Regions from separate parts of the Paenibacillus nitricinens genome, predicted to be linked through region 3. Evidence: predicted binding sites of a transcription regulator. Region 3 holds the regulator's gene; each other region holds the start of a gene.

What was found. The regulator Rex, encoded in region 3, represses fermentation and respiration genes when NADH is low (regulators of the CRP and FNR family bind a similar motif). The targets are predictions, from matches to a motif close to TTGTGAAATATTTCACAA.
Region 1: ACN6KS_RS03560 (flavocytochrome c) is a predicted target of Rex. The motif match lies at 3,843-3,860, and genes of this name have one in related genera.
Region 2: nirB (nitrite reductase large subunit NirB) is a predicted target of Rex. The motif match lies at 1,994-2,011, and genes of this name have one in related genera.

What each region holds. Positions count from the first base shown of each region.
Region 1 is NZ_CP183948.1:789,587-795,280, reverse strand. It holds gene ACN6KS_RS03575 (DUF4855 domain-containing protein) at 1-939, opposite strand, end outside; gene ACN6KS_RS03570 (response regulator transcription factor) at 1,343-2,131, opposite strand; gene ACN6KS_RS03565 (sensor histidine kinase) at 2,100-3,689, opposite strand; gene ACN6KS_RS03560 (flavocytochrome c) at 3,962-5,694, shown strand, end outside.
Region 2 is NZ_CP183948.1:4,850,671-4,856,364, forward strand. It holds gene nirB (nitrite reductase large subunit NirB) at 1-1,887, opposite strand, end outside; gene ACN6KS_RS21670 (hypothetical protein) at 2,105-2,815, opposite strand; gene ric (iron-sulfur cluster repair di-iron protein) at 2,962-3,711, opposite strand; gene ACN6KS_RS21680 (hypothetical protein) at 3,909-4,640, opposite strand; gene ACN6KS_RS21685 (winged helix-turn-helix transcriptional regulator) at 4,891-5,208, opposite strand; gene ACN6KS_RS21690 (hypothetical protein) at 5,333-5,656, opposite strand; gene ACN6KS_RS21695 (Gfo/Idh/MocA family protein) at 5,682-5,694, opposite strand, start outside.
Region 3 is NZ_CP183948.1:4,556,385-4,562,078, forward strand. It holds gene ACN6KS_RS20240 (cell wall elongation regulator TseB-like domain-containing protein) at 1-314, opposite strand, end outside; gene ACN6KS_RS20245 (amidohydrolase) at 483-1,784, opposite strand; gene ACN6KS_RS20250 (redox-sensing transcriptional repressor Rex) at 1,771-2,424, opposite strand; gene dinG (ATP-dependent DNA helicase DinG) at 2,556-5,417, opposite strand; gene ACN6KS_RS20260 (tetratricopeptide repeat protein) at 5,554-5,694, opposite strand, start outside.

The sequences.
Region 1 (5,694 bases), 3.0 Mb from region 3:
AATGCCAAGATACAGGACGCCGTCGAAGAGTCGATCCTTAATTTTGCCGTCCTTATCGACATAACTAATGTTCGGAATGATCCGTTCTTTCGTCCAGATGCCTAGGTCATTCGCATATTGCCCGTTATACAAAAGTCCAAGATGCTCGATACCCGCTGTCGCTTCGCCTGCCGCCAAGAATTTCGGCGTTTGCGTTGGAACAGTTACGGCTCCGGCAACTTTGCCGTCTTCACCGAGGATTTCAATCTCATCCACGAAGGTCATTGCACGCGTATGCATTGTGAATGTCACTTTCACATAGCGAGCATACGCGATCTTCGCATCTGGGCCGATCGCTTTAATGCCGTCCTTGCTGCCATCCCACACATAGGTCTCCGTGTATTTGCCGTCATTCCACAGCTTCTGCGTGGCATTGTCTTTGAGCAGTCCCCAGTTCACCTTGTCATCGGAGACGTACATCGATACCGTGAGTGGAACGAGTACATTGTTCGTTGGCCAATCTTCGAGGAAATTGGCTTTAATACCCGCGATGGATTTCTTCGCCCCCAAATCAAACACAACTTCGCGTGTCTTACTCAAATGATGTCCAACCCATGCTCCGTCGGATCTATCGCTTGCCCCATATATACCATCCGTAAGTGTGTTGCCTTCATCCGGATAGGAAGCTTCCGGCTCTTGCGACCACTCATAAGATAAGCCCGCTGCAAGATTGTGATAAACCGCCCCATACACTGACGCAATAACACCCTCCGTACCCGCTCCCGGCAGGTCTGATGGATTCGTCACCTCGACCGGATCGGCTTCGCCCGGCGGGTTCGCTGGTGTCTGTTCCTCTGTCTGTGTAGGCGGCAGCGCCTCTTCCGCTTGCGCAATCGGCATCATCGTTACGATCATGATCGCGACCATGACGAGAGCTACCCATTTTCTACTCCTCTTCATATCGTACGAACTCCCTTCTGATTCTTGAGTCAAGAAACATCAATCTCCTAAATGGTATGCGCTTTCATTTCAGCTTACCTCGATGCTCTTTCCTCCCTTCCGAGATTCCGACACGTCATAGAAGCTTATAACATATGTCAATGTCCTTATAGTAACATTATGAAAAGTGGCCTTTCTTTCAAATAGATAATTAATGACATTGGGTATACACTTGTTGACATGAAGGCCTCCACGTCGTGTTTTTATAGGTATAAAGATAGCGCTTACCTCCTTAGGTCCTACCCATTTTGTGTCAATGTCCACTAAGCAATCCAACAAATAAAAAAACACAACCCCCTCGAGGTTGCGTCGTGTTTATATATGGTGACACCTAATTGCTGCGGGGTTCTACTAAATTGATGCTCTATCCATAACCGAACGGATGCTTTTTGTACTCTAAGGGGCTTGAGCCGACTCTATTTTTGAACACACGACTAAAATAGTACTGGCTCTTATACCCTACCTTCACGGCCAGATCCCCGATTTTGATATTCGGCATTACGTCATCCAGAATCTCCTTCGCCTTCGATATCCGAAGCTCGGTGACATAGTCAAGGAATGAAGCACCGATTTCTTGCTTCATACGCTTGCTAAGATAGGTTGGGTTGATATGAAATAGCGATGCTACTCGAGTAATAGACAGCTCCGGATCCTGATAATGACTGTCAATATACTCGGTCACTTTTTGGATAAGCACTGTTCCATCCCCTGTATACCCGGAAAGCCCCAGCTCCTTATCCACCCTGCTTTCATGTGAATGCAAAGGATATTTTGCCTGAAGATGTTCATCGATCCGATGAAGCAGCTTGTTCAGATCACTCTTCGGCACAGGTTTCAATATATAATCGAATGCTTGCAGTTGCACGGCTTGACGCGCATATTCAAAGTTATCGTAGCCGCTGATGATGACAATTAGAACCGACGGGCAGCGTTCGCGCAATATATTTATCAGATCGAGTCCATTCATATTCGGCATGTTGATGTCCACAAGACATACATGTGGTGGGGCTTCCTCCACCATTTTCAATGCTTCGTTTGCACTTTTCGCTTCTCCTGCAACTTCAAAAAGATACGAACTCTCCTCAATGTATTGTCGCAAGCCTTTGCGAATGATCGTTTCATCATCGACGATGACAATCTTCCACATCTTCATTCCGCTCCCCTTCCAAAGGTATTCGAATGACCATAACGGTAATGCCATCTTCGCTCTTTACTGCAAGACCATATGGCACCCCGTAAGCTAGTCGAATGCGATGGTTTACACTGTATAGTCCAAAGCCTATGGCAGAACGATCATATTTATCATCAAGAAGGGCTTGATTCATCTGTTCAAGCCTCTCTTCAGGAATCATAACCCCATTATTTTTAACCTTAATGACCAAATAATCGACCTGTTTATATGCTGAAATCGAAATTTTGCACTTTTGATCCCCAAGTGGCTTAATCCCGTGATAAATCGCATTTTCCACCAACGGCTGCAGCATGAAGCGAACGACTTGGCACTGAGCAAGCTTTTCATCATATCGAAGCTCGTAGTCGAGAATCTCCTCATATCGCACGCCTTGAATATGAAGATAACTCTCGACATGGTACAACTCCTGATCAAGCAGAATGTAGGGACTGCCTGTGCCAAGCCCTAATCGGAAATACGCGCTAAGCGCTTCCACCATCTCCACCACATTGTCTGCTCCATGTTCCGTTGCCATCCACTGGATCGTATCCAATGTGTTGTATAAAAAATGCGGCTTGATCTGCTCATGAATCAGTCTGAGTTCCATCTCCTTTCGGTCCTGCTCCACAGCGTATAATTGAACAAGCATGTCATTGAAGCTTCGCCCAAGATCGCCGATCTCATCCGAGCGCGTAACATCTGCCCGTATGGTTTGGTTGCCATTCTGCACATTTTCCATTACCTGGCGAAGCGACTGAATGGGACGAATAATGGAAGAAGCAAGCAGCATCAGAAAGACGATAACCGCACTACCGATAAGAATGCCTACCAGCAATGCAGTCCGCTGGGTTTTGATCACCGCTAGCGATAGACTTGAATTCGGCACTTCGAGTACGAGCTTCCAGCCTTCCACATTTTGAATTGGAGCCTCAAATACACTCATGTTCTTCTTATCTGCTGCATCCTCCGCTCCATCTCCTTCACCCAGCTCTCTGCAATCGATGATAAGCTGGCCTGACTGGTCATATAGCATTACATCTTGAGCAATCTCCTTCATCTTCTTGACGGAGACGGCTGCGGCAATATAAGCTACCTCATCATTCACCGATGGATTCACACGATAGAGAATAACGACGATTTCAGCTGCATTCGCTTTGGATACGATCGGATTGCTCACCACATAATTGGAATCTGAATTTAGCAGTAGTTTTCGATAGTAGGGTCGGTTTAGTATCGAAAAAGGCTTGTCCCTTGCTGACCAGGAATTTCCGTGAATATCCACCACGCGTATGGATTCGTACTCTACTTGCTTTTTCGCCTCGAACTTATTGATCTCTTGCAGCAATTCATCCCGTGTCCAATGATGGTCCGAAGCTAGAGAAGCAAGCATGTCTATCTCACCGATGCGCTGATTAAACCAATAATCGATCTGGTCACTGCGTGCAGTAACCACTTGCTGCGTCAAGTTCTTATTCAAAGGGACAACCGTATGGTTCATCTCCAAATATATTGTTACAAGCAATGCAACGAACAGCAGCAAGAAGCAGCCTCCTGCGATTAACGTAATTTTTAAGTGAATTGTTTTCATTGTAATCATAGCCCTTCACAATATCCGTTTCTTACATGCCCGAAAAAGACAAAAAAACGCTAATCTGTGCAAATACATAATGCTGTACTAAATCTATAATAGGTCTTGTGCATATTTTCACATGAAATACTATTCATGTCTAGGCTAGAGATAAAGGATTTGCCTAGCAAATCTTCCTCTCCCTAGTGTATGTAACCAATTCACAACAGAATGAAGGAGATATTATGCGAACTCACACGAAAAAGCTGTTATCTATTCTGCTAGTCCTCAGTCTTATGTTCACACTTGCTGCCTGCGGCGGTAAAGATGCAGCACCCGCTGCAGATGCAAACGGAGTTCAAGTCTTTGAAGGAGTTGGGCAAGGTAAACATGGAGATATTAAAGTACAAGTTTCCTTATTAGATAACAAGATCACTGACATTAAAGTAACAGAGCATAAGGAAAATGAAGTACTTGCAGAACCTGTTTATACGCAGCTTAAGGAAGATGTCATGGCAACTAACAGCGCAAAAGTTGATGCCATCAGCGGATCTACGGCTACAAGCAAAGGATATCTAGAAGCCATTCAAGATGCAATTACGAAGTCTGGACTTACTCTTGTCGCTGGCGCTGCAGTCAGTGGAAGCAAAGATAAAGAAGAAGCCGAGCAAACCTATGATGTTGTCGTCATCGGTGCCGGAGGTGCTGGCTTTAGTGCGGCTATCGAAGCGAACAGCGCTGGAGCTAATGTAGTTCTGCTCGAGAAAATGCCAGCTGTTGGCGGCAACACATTGATCTCCGGTGGTGAGATGAATGCGCCGGACAACTGGGTTGAACGTGCTCTTGGCATCACTGATGACACGGCTGACTTGTTCTATGATGATACGATGAAAGGCGGAGACAACCTCGGGGATCCTAAGATGGTTCGTATTCTTGCCGACAATGCACTAGCATCTGCCGAATGGCTGCGGGATGATATCAAGGTAGAGTTCTTACCTGATCATCTGTTCCAATTTGGAGGCCATTCCAGAAAACGTGCGTTGATCCCTGTAGGTCATACAGGTTCTGAATTGATTACCAAGTTAAAAGCCAAAACAGACGCTGACCAAATCACGATCAAAACGAATATGAAAGCCGAAACCTTGCTGAAGGACGAAAGCGGCAAAGTAACCGGTGTAACTGCGACTTCGGGTACTGGCGACAAGATCACCTTCCATGCGAACAAAGGCATCATCATCGCTACCGGTGGTTTTGGATCCAATGTAGAGATGCGTAAAAAGTATAACCCTAAAATGGATGAAAAATATATGTCTACCGATACACCAGGATCTACAGGTGACGGTATCGTTATGGCAGAAACGATTGGCGCCAAGCTGACAAACATGGAGAATATTCAAACGTATCCAATCTGTAATCCTGAGACAGGTGTTATTTCCCTGGTTGCAGACTCCCGCTTCGATGGTGCGATCCTGATTAACCAAGAAGGCAAGCGCTTCGTTGAGGAATTAGAACGTCGTGACGTTATTTCTAAAGCAATTCTTGCCCAGACGGGCGGATATACGTATCAATTATGGAATCAAGGCATTGAGGATATCGGTAAAACGATCGAAGTTCATCAAGACGAATACGATCAACTCGTTAAACAAGGCTTGCTCTTTAAAGCCGATACGATTGAAGAGGCGGCTGATTTCTTCAAAATTGACGTGAACACTTTGAAAGAAACAATTAATAAAGTAAATGATTATGCGAAAACAGGTAAAGACCTTGATTTCAAACATCGCGGTGGATTGAAATCTCTTGAAAAAGGCCCTTACTACATCGAAAAAGCTGTACCATCCGTTCACCATACAATGGGCGGATTGGTGATCGACGAGAAGACTCGCGTATTGAATGAAAAAGGTGAAGTCATCCCTGGGTTGTTCGCTGCAGGTGAAGTAACAGGGGTCATTCATGGTGCAAACCGTCTTGGCGGTAATGC
Region 2 (5,694 bases), 290 kb from region 3:
GGCATAACCATAACCTGATGGCATATCGAGCTCTTCCCATACTTTCGGCAGATCCTCTTTTTTCACCCCGATCAGATCCAGGCGTTGCCCACCAGTCACCTTCACAACTTTCACGTCATATTTAAGGGAGACATCGGCGATTTTCTTCAAATCCTCCGGTGTTGTTACCCCACCATACATGCGTGGTATCACGGTGTAGGTTCCATCTTTTTGAATATTTGCACCCATTCTTTCATTTACAAATCGGGATTCTTTCTCATCCTGATGGGTATCAGGGTTCATCATTCCTAGATAATAGTTAATTGCCGGACGACACTTGGAGCAGCCTTCCTCTTGTTTCCATCCGAGTACATTCATGACCTCTTTTGTTGTTTTAAGACCTTTAGCTGTGATTTCAGCAACAATTTCATCACGGTTAAGCGTTGTGCACCCACAAATACCTTGCTTAGCAGCTTGCTGGAAACTGTCACCTAAGACAAATTGCAGGATTTGTTCTACTACGGGTTTGCAACCACCACAAGAGCGAGTAGCGCCAGTACATGCTTTGATCTCATCCACAGTAGTAAAACCATGTTCAGTAACAGCATCTACGATCGCTTTTTTAGTTACACCGTTACAGCCGCAGACAATTTCTTCGTCCGCCATAGCTTCTACGGATGTACTCTTCTTTGCTCCGCCACCGCAGCAGCCCGTTCCCATGACTTCAGTATAAATTTCATCGGTCATTATCGCGCTTTGTTTTACTAGCTTTTGCAAATTGGCGGACTCCGTCACATCACCGAACAATACTGCACCGACAATCACATTATTTTTGAGCAGAATTTTCTTATAGGTTCTCTTCCATTCATCTTTGTTTGAGATCACCGTGTGATCAGAGGAATCCAAAAACTCACCCGCTGAAAATACATCCACCCCAGATATTTTAAGCTTCGTGGAGACAATCGAACCTTCATAAGGCTTGGTATTGCTACCACATAAATGTTTAGCTAGAACCATGCCTTGTTCAAATAATGGAGCCACCAGCCCGTAACACATACCGCGATGCTCGGCACATTCGCCGATGGAATAAACATTCTGCATCGAGGTTTGCAAATAATCATCCACCACGATCCCACGATTTACGGAGATTCCGCTTTCTTTTGCCAACGTCACGTTCGGTTTGATTCCAACAGCCATTACCACAAAATCCGCTGTAAGCATACTGCCATCGCTGAAGCGCAATCCACTAACTCTCTGTTCCCCGGTCAATTCCACCGTTTGTTTGCCCATAGCAAATTTCACACCTTGACGCTCCAGCTCAGCTTGAAGCATCGAGGAGGCATTCCGATCAAGCTGACGCTCCATCAGATCTTCCATCAAATGAACTACGGTAACGTCCATGCCTAGGTTCACAAGACCTTTTGCCGCTTCCAGCCCAAGTAACCCCCCGCCGATAACAGCTGCTTTGCTGTATTGCTTGGCCGCTGACAGCATCGCATCACAGTCTGAAATATCCCGGAATCCTACAACGCCCTCTTTATCACTGCCAGGTACAGGTAGAATAAACGAATTCGAACCTGTCGCAATAATTACCTTGTCATAGGGGACTATCATCCCGTTATCCGTAACCACTTGCTTCGAGCCTTCATCAATTCGTGTCACCGTTGTTCCCGTGTGTAGAGTTATATTATTGTCCTCATACCAATTCCAGTCGTTTAGGATGATATCATTAAGGGTCTTACTTCCTTCAAGAACATAAGACAACATGATCCGATTGTAATTGGGATGAGGTTCACTTCCAAAAACCGTAATGTCATAAGCTCCACCCAGCTTCAATATCTGCTCAATCGTACCTATGCCTGCCATACCGTTGCCGACTAATACTAGTTTTTCTCTTATCGTTGTCATGGTTAGGTGCCTCCTCAAGCTTATGAATACCTGATCAATCTCTCTTCTACATATTGGAATTATACGTTTCAAATTCAAGTCATCATTGTGATTGCAGTCACTTTAATTGTGAATATTTTCACACTTTAGTGTGCTCATAATTGTCAGATATCTTTTCCACATAAAAAGCCAGATTAACGATTCTGAACAACCGTTAATCTGGCTTAATGTGCGATTTTTAGCGTAAAGTCAATAAAATCTCCAATTCATCTTGAGCCCTGAGCTTCATATCCATTCCATCATCGAGTAGTTGTTTTCCGTTCACCTTCAGCTTCCATTCTTCATTACTTAGAGGGGTATAATCATTGACGGAAAGCACCTTTTTATTATCATCCGCCAATTGTACCCTACTACAGCTTTTGAGCAAATCTCTTACGGTTAAATCTTCTCTAAATAAAATAATATACGTATGATGCAGGTCTACTTCTACACTTCCACCGTTCAAGGTCAGCCTTACTGTTTGAAGTGGTGCTTGATGATCCTTCGACTTCGCGGTGAAGACTAGCTGTGAATCATACCCTACAGTATTATTCCAATCCGCATTCCCAATGATTTGACCGCCCATCTGAAGCTCCCAAACCAATCCCGACTCTAGCGAAAAATCCTTTACCGAAAGAATGCTTGAGTTATCCTCCGCAAATGTGGCAATATTACTACCTTTCAGGAGCTCCATGAGCGATATTCCATTTCTATAACTCCCGCTAAGTAACCTGTCCGATGGTTTAGTAAGCAGTTCATTATCTCCAACCCTTATCGATATTGTCGGTCCCTCTAATCCTGCCGCACCATTATTAGCATTACTATTGCTGTCATTGTTAGTAGAGCATCCACCTATTGTGAATCCGATGACTAAACCTAGCATCAATTTCCACAAAGATCGTATGGGCATCCTGACACCGCCTTGTCCCGCCTAATGACCATATAGCGTCTCAGGCTTGTAAAGTTATGTATACTGTCTTTTTAAGGATAACTTAAACAAGCCATGTTCTCAAATAAAAAAGCCCCCTAAGGGACTCTTTAGAACACTATTCATCTTCACTGAAACCTAGGGAACAATATATTATTCTCCAAATGTACGTGTTCAAAAGTCATACTCTCCAGCTCTTCCAGCCGGGCATATGTCAATCGATAGGTCGTGCAAGCATGCGCCGGTGGAGTGAAATCATCTGTAACACTACGTATTTTTCTCAAAATATCGCCCGCACCATCATGCTCACTCTCCAGCTCAGACAATGACTCCCGAAGCGATGTCAGGCCTTCTTCACTAGGATTAGCAGCGTATGTCAACAGCTTAGGAAACTCATCTTCTTCTTCTTTAGCCGTATGCTCAAGTAAGTCTTCCTTAAGTGTGTTGAACAAGTTAAATAATTCCACCAAATGGGGAGAATCCCCACCATGCACTCGATACACTTTAGTTACATTTTGGCTAATGAGGGGTAGCTCTTCACGAAGATAACGATGGTGTTTGTTAATAATACGGGCAATTAACTCTTCTGAGGATGCAGTATTCCAAGCGATTTCCTCTTGGGGTACTGGATACTCTTGGAACAGCTTGTTTAGATCACCGATGATTATCTCGTGATCCAGACCACGCTCAGCTGCTGCTTCAGCAAGTGGTTTAGCTCCACCGCAACAAAAATCAATCCGTTTTGCTTTAAAATAATCTGCCGCTTTAGGGAATTGCAATACAATATCCCTCACCAGTGCATCTGGGGTAAACCCAGCCTGTACCGATTCTGCTTGTTTCGAATCCGAAATACTATCATTAAGTTGTTTAGTTTCCATTATAGCTCCTCCTTGGGTTATGGGATTAGGTTCTGAATAAATCTTATCCACTTCTTCACCTTAACCCTGAAAGGAACTTTGACTTGTGATTGTACGCACGGAAATTGTATCTTATTTTTGAACGAGATTGGAGAATGTACATACATAGTAAGCGCAAAAAAGCACCTTTGCCTACAAAGGTGCTTTTTCAACTCACTTTATTGCACATAAGCCTGCATATACGTCCGCTGTCCCTTTGAATCCTTTAAATAAGGTCCCAATCCAGCAAAACGGGAGTGATCCATATAAACACCGGTCATCCATCTGCCTTCCGTCAAGCCACCATTCCATTTGAGGACAAGATCAGGTGCGGAAATCCATTCCTGAAAGACTCGTATATTCTGATCTTTGTATTCTTTACATGGCTTAGACCGCTCAATAAGGTGGAACTCATTAAGATAAGTTGGAACGAAATAAGAGGATATCGTATGCAAATCATCATCGTCAAAAAAAGGCTCATCGCCTAAAAAGGGTTTGAATAATACGATATTCTCGTACATGGACCAAATTAAGGCTTGAAGCACCATACTCTGGCGAATGCCGTTATGAAACTTATATTGTCGCCCATGATTCGCCGCATTCACATCTTGTGGAGGTTCCGTGGACTCCAGACAGTGCCGTTCACAACCAATACACTTCCAGCCGGTCGGACTTTGAATCCATTTTTGAAAAATAGTCCCACTATCATTGTTTCCTTTGTAGAGTGAAGAGATAATGCTGTAAGGCACGCCAATCCACGCATCCCATAAGGAATCAGGAAGATGGCTATGCAGCATGAACAACGTCTTGTCATAGATGAGCTGTACTTTGATAGAAGCATTCTCTAGCTCAGCAACATCCTTTTTTCCATACGTTATTTCCCGGGAAAATAGGGTCGTCTTCGTCTTCATCTCCCTCGCCTCCTAACAGTTTTGCTATGCCTGTACTCCAGCTGAGTAGATTTGAGCAAAAACCAATACGCGAGCGCTTCCATTCAAGGATCATACAATGTTTTTCTATTATATTACAATTATTTTTAAACTGTGCAAGTTTTTTTCAAGCATAAAGGATTGGAACACAACTGTCACTGTCTAATATTTAGAAATTGAAAAGCCCCTTTTCCACCATTTCGGAAAAAGGGCCACAACATTACTGTGAATTTTAGTCAACCCAGCTCTCAGCCCAAGACTGAATCTGCTGCATAACAGGCTGCAACGCACGGCCTTTGTCTGTTAATTCGTACTCAATACGTACGGGTGTTTCTGGGTATACATGCCTAACCAGGATACCCTCACCTTCCAAATCCTTCATCCGCTCGGACAGCATCTTATCGCTCATTGAAGGAATGAGGCCGGAGATATCTTTAAACCGCTTCGGTCCACTCATCAATGTCTGAATAATAAGTCCATTCCAACGTTTGCCTAAGAAAGAGAAGGCTGTTTCAAATCTGGGACACATCGCAAATTGATGTTCTTCCATTGTTCTCACCTCTCACTTGCGAAACTTACTATTAGTTAGTATATATAATATTAACACATTTTAACCATGATGAACATCGTTTACCAAAAAAAGTTCATCTGACTCTATTATTATATCCCCAATGTCAATCCCCCACAGGTCCTTTAGATCCCCTTTGAGCAATCGCTTCAGTTACGATTTGTGCCAAGTCATCATTTCCAAAAAGTGAAAGTACACCCAGAACGGTGTCATCAGAAATGTCTCCCGCTTCCTCTGCGGAAACCGTGAGGGCAAGTGCCTGACGCAAGGCTTCATTCCCTTCCTGCTGCGGATAAGCCTGCAAGTATAGCGCATGTGGATCAAGTCCATTATTCACACACCACTGAGCGAATACAAGAATCATCATCTCTTCTTCGCGCTTATAGCTTTCGATGATCTGTTCCTCCACTAATTTACGGTTATCCTCCATATATTCTTCTCCTTTCTCAGAGACCTCATTCAGCAAGC
Region 3 (5,694 bases):
CTTAGTTCCTCGGCGAATACTGCGTCAGCGCCTTCGGCAAACTTCCCATCTACAGTAAAGCGTACCCAAACCATCAACTCGGTCCCGGATTCATTCTTCCCTGTTAAGACCCAGTAGACTGCATTTTCATCCCACACGGATTTCTGTGCTTTAGTTACCTCTGTTAGACCCGCGCTGGTTTTGGCGACATCCTTAGCGATATCTCGCTCGTTCCATTGATCTTTCATAATATAAGCATAGAACTGGATGAGTCCGAACAGAAGGAGCAGAATCAGAACTGACCCCAGGAGGATCCATTTTTTCCTTTTCTTCAAGGTACAGCTCCCTTTCTAGTAATATATCTTTTTTGATTATATAACACACCCGTGTGTTTATCCAAAGTTTCATATCTCGTTCAATGATCTAATGATCAGAAACACAAAAGGCTGTAACTTTGCAATTGCAGAAAGTCACAGCCTTTCAGTTATTTGTTATGATTTAGACTATCGTTTTAGCAGTCCATCAAAGGCTTCTTGCGCCTTACGACGGATGGCTTCCTCATCTAGCGTTACACATTGTCCATGTTTAACAACCTGTTTACCATTCACCCATACATGCTCAACATCCTTGGCACTGGCAGAATAAACAGCGTGAGACAACAGATCTGTGTGTGGGAGCAAATGCGGCTGGTCTATATCAATAGCAATAAAGTCAGCTTTCATACCTACAGCGAGTCTACCCACATCATTTAAAAAGATAGACTTCGCGCCATACTCCGTAGCCATACGTAGAGCTTCCGGAGCCGGAACAGCCGTAGGATCACCACTTACACCTTTATGGATGAGTGCTGCAAGACGCATTTCTTCAAACATATCCAAATTATTATTACTTGCCGCTCCATCTGTACCCAGTGACACCTTCACTCCGGCCTTTAGAAGATCCGTAACTCGAGCAACTCCACTAGCCAGCTTAAGATTGCTTCCAGGGTTATGGGATACACCTACATCATGACGAGCCAGTATCTCGATCTCTTCATCATTCAAATGAACACCATGAGCGATTATAGACGGACGTGTGAACATTCCAAGCTTCTCTAAATGCGCTACTGGCCGCAGTCCGTAATCCACCACATTCTGCTCCACTTCGCGTTTCGTTTCGGACATATGGGTATGCATCGGTAAATTCAAATCATGAGCCGCCTGCACAAACTTAACAAAGAAGTCTGGTGGGCATGTATATGGGGCATGTGGCGAGATCATTGTCGTAATTCTACCTTCAGCCTTACCATGCCAGTTACGCGCAAAAGAAACCGCTTCCGCAAGCTTCTGATTTTGTACTTCTTCTGGACATAGACCGATTACGCCTCTCATTAGTACGGAACGAATACCTGATAATTCGACGACCTCCGCTACTCGGTCCATATGATCATACATATCCAGGAAGGTTGTAGTGCCACCTTTCAGCATTTCAAGTACAGACAAGGAGGTTCCCCAGTATACATCTTCTCCGGTGAACTTCTCTTCCATCGGCCACATCTTCTCCTGAAGCCACACCTGAAGCGCTAAGTCATCTCCATAACCACGAAGCAATGACATTGCGGCATGGCCATGCGTGTTTACCAGACCTGGCATAAACAACAGACGACTGCCATCAACAACTTGCACATCGTCTTCTATTAAAGGCTCTTCTTTTCCTATGTAAGTGATCAAATCATCTTCAATAGTCATATATCCACTAAGAACCGGCTCATCCGTTCCCGGAGTAAGAAAACGCCCGCCCTTGATAATCGTTTTATTGCTCTTCATTTCTGCTTTCTTCCTTTCCATCCTTCAAATAATAAGCAAGGCTTTGCAAATCTGTTGTAAAATCAGCAGCATGAACCCGGATATTCGATGGTGTTTTTAGAATCACTGGTGCAAAATTTAAAATCGCCTCAATGCCAGACTCAATGAGAATATCCGCTACATTCTGCGCTTCTGAATCAGGTACTGTAATTATCCCAATTCGAATACCTTGCTCACGAACCGTCTGACCAAGCTCCTCCATCGGTTGAACGGTAAGTGAGTTGATTTTCCGCCCTACCTTAGGCGCATAGGAATCAAATATAGCGGTAATCTTCATAGTATCTTTCAAATAAGCATTATAATTAGATAATGCATGTCCAAGGTTACCGGCACCCACTAAAGCCACATTCAGTTGTTGATCCAGCTTCAGAATATGACGGATTTTCTCAATAAGATAAGTTACGTCATACCCGATACCTTTTCTGCCGAAATCTCCAAAATAAGCTAAATCTTTGCGAATTTGAGCGGGATTCAAATCAAGTTTCTGTCCTAGCTCTTGAGAGGAAACGGTTAATATTTCACGTTTCTGTAGATCATTTAGGAAACGTAAGTACACAGGAAGTCTGCGAACAACGGCTTCTGATATTTTTTCCGATTTCATAATTTACCTCCTAATGTAAGTAATATTCTTTACTAACCTTATACTAATTCGTGTACCTCGTCTCAATGAAGAGCGGTATTCTTATACCGCCCTTCATTGTAGAGTGATTAATATGATCGATGACGTTCTTTTTAAGAAACGCCTCCGTCTTCCAACCACTCCGCTATACGAGGAACCATTTGATCCGTAAGCATATGCTCCATTTTTGGGCCAGGCAACGAATAGAGGAAATATTTCCCATAGTGAGATTCGATCACCCTAGTGTCATACACAATAACAATACCCCGATCTTGCGCTGTCCGCACCAGCCTTCCAAATCCTTGCTTAAAGCGAATAACCGCCTGAGGAACAGACAACTTCATGAACGGATTCTTTTTCTGGGCTTGTAATAACTCAGACTTCGCTTCCGCTAGGGGATGGTTTGGCGGTTGAAACGGGAGCCTCACGATGGCCAAGCATGTTAATGCTTCACCCGGAATATCAACACCCTCCCAAAAACTGCTTGTTCCTAACAGTACAGAGGCTGCACTGTCCTGAAAACGGCGGATCAGCTTGCTACGGCTGCCCCCCTCCACGCCTTGACCCAGCACCGTGATCTCTTGTGAGGCTAGAGCCTCTTTCAAAGGATCGTAAACCTGGCGTAGCATCTTGTAAGAAGTAAACAGGACAAGCATCCGCCCGCGTGTTGTAGTCGCTGCTTCTGCTAGTGATTGTACGAGTGTATCAACAAATCGGGCATCGCCCACACTGCCCTTCACACTAGGGAAATCCCGTGGAATAACTAACAGCGCCTGCTCCCGATACTTAAAAGGAGAAGGCAGGAGTGATGTCATCAGACGCCCCTCTTCCGCAGCTTCATTAAGTCCGAGATTATCAATCATAAACTGGAACGATTTATCAACAGAGAGTGTCGCCGAAGTTAGCACGATACTTTTCTTTTTGTCGAAAAACAGCTCCTTAAGCTGAGTACTGACATCAACAGGAACGGCATACAGCTGTAGCGATTTACTGCGATAATTTCCATTCGCCTCCAGCCAATATACTACATTCTCATCGTTTAATCCCATAAAAAACCGTACTTGCTCACGTATTGAAGCTAAATCCTTAAATAAGCCGCTAATATCGGTAACTAGACTATCTGAGGAAGATTGACCTTCTTGATCTCGCATTTCATTAAGCATTTTATCACCTTTACGGATAATTTCGCTTAATGTCAGATTCATAGTATTCTCTAAAGCAACCAATTCATCCCAATCTTTCGGTTTACGGGTAGGAAGTAGCCGCATGACTAACTGGCCAGCTTCTCCCGCTGCTGCATCGCTGCGTTCCGGCAAGAGGCTGAATAGTTTATCACTAAGCAGATCCCAGGTTTCTTTTATGGTAAGCAGGTCCGGATAGATTCTATCGATCACTCCGCTCCATTCAGAAGCTTCCTCACTGCCTGATGACTGAAGCATTTGGCGAAGCGTAGGAAGTTGGCCATTTCGACTATCCTTATAAAGACGCGATAGTGTATGTGCCACCGTGAAATGCTTCATATGCATGCCTAAATGCTTGCCAGCCACGTCCTCCAGATGATGGGCCTCATCAATTACAAGATGTTCATAAGCCGGAAGTAGCTGGTGCCCAGCCTTAACATCTGCGAAAAGCTTAGAGTGGTTCGTAATGACTACGTCTGCAATACCAGCTTCATGCTTTGCCCGATGGTAATAACACTTACGGAACCAAGGACAGGAGCGCCCCAGACAAGAATCGGTATCGCTAGCCACCGTCTCCCAGAAATCTCCTCCACGACCGCTTAAGTTGAGCTCTTCGTCATCTCCTGATTCGCTTTGCGTCAGCCAAACGATCATCTGAGCCGCAGTAAGCGCATCTTCCCTCGGACTGACAAAGTCTTTTTTATTAATTTTATGTTCGAACTTACGAAGACACAAATAATGCCCTCTGCCCTTAAAAATTGCAGCTTTAAATGGAAATGGAACTACCTGTGTTAATAAAGGAATATCCCGCTCACGCAATTGATCCTGCAGATTAATAGTATGAGTACTGACCATAACTTTTTCATTCGTGCGAACGCTTTGGTATATGGCAGGCAACAAATAACCAAGTGATTTGCCGGTTCCTGTCCCTGCTTCGATCAATAGATGTTTGTCTTCGGCAAGTGCCGTCATCACCTCATTGATCATAATATCCTGAGCTTCTCGGCTTTCATACTGCGGCAAAGTTTCTTTAAGTCGTTTCGTTACTTCATCCATATAATCTGTAAAAGATAAATTCTGTAGCGGATTCTCAGCATGCTCGTCTCGAGGTGGAGCTAATTCGTTCCAGTCTCCTACAGCAAGCGCTAATTGACGATAAAAAGTCAGATCACCTTCGGGCTGAAGCGTCTCCGCTTCCCGTTCACGCAGCAGACCATCGAAATACCAACCAAGATCACTATCCTCTTCCGTAAACAGCTCACAGAGTCTCTGGATCGTCAGCAAAGGCAAATCGTAGAGCTCCTCCAGACATTCCAGCAATACAAGAGCAGTTGCGAGTGCATCACTGTCTGCCTGATGCGGACGATCATGCGTCACACCAAAATGTGCACTAACTGATCCTAGTTGATAGGATGTGAGGGAAGGAAAGCAGATTTTCAGAAAATCAATCGTATCTAAAATCCGTCCTTGAAATGGTAAATACCCACATCGGTCTAAAGCATTTTGCAAAAAATGGAAGTCGAATGCGACATTATGCCCTACAAGCACAACATCATCCAAGAGTGGAACAAGCTCCATCATCATCTCATCCAGCTCAGGTGCATCCTTTACATCATCGTCGGTAATCCCCGTTAGACCAGTTATAAAAGGAGGTATCGGCGTTCCGGGCTTGACGTAGGAACCATATACCCGGGAGATGGACCGGTCTTCTTCTATAATTGCAAGGCCAACCTGGATGATTTCACCCACGGATTGGGTTCCCGTTGTTTCAAAATCAAGCACGGCAAATTTCATTATAATTCTATTCCCTTTCAATTGAGACTCTTAATCAGCATAACAGAAGTTGCGAAAAAAGGCGATGCACACCACTGGTTCAGGGGATGCATCGCTTGAATGAAAATGCGGAATAATAAACCGTAAACGTAATAATTTACAATAATGAAACAAGCTGATTTCCGAAATGAAGCTTACCTCCTCGGCGGCGGCAAACCTCCAAATTCACAGTCGGTTCAGGAAGAGCCGGGTCAAGTTGCAAAGAAAGGCCAAACAGCTCCTGTGCTTCATTGAAACG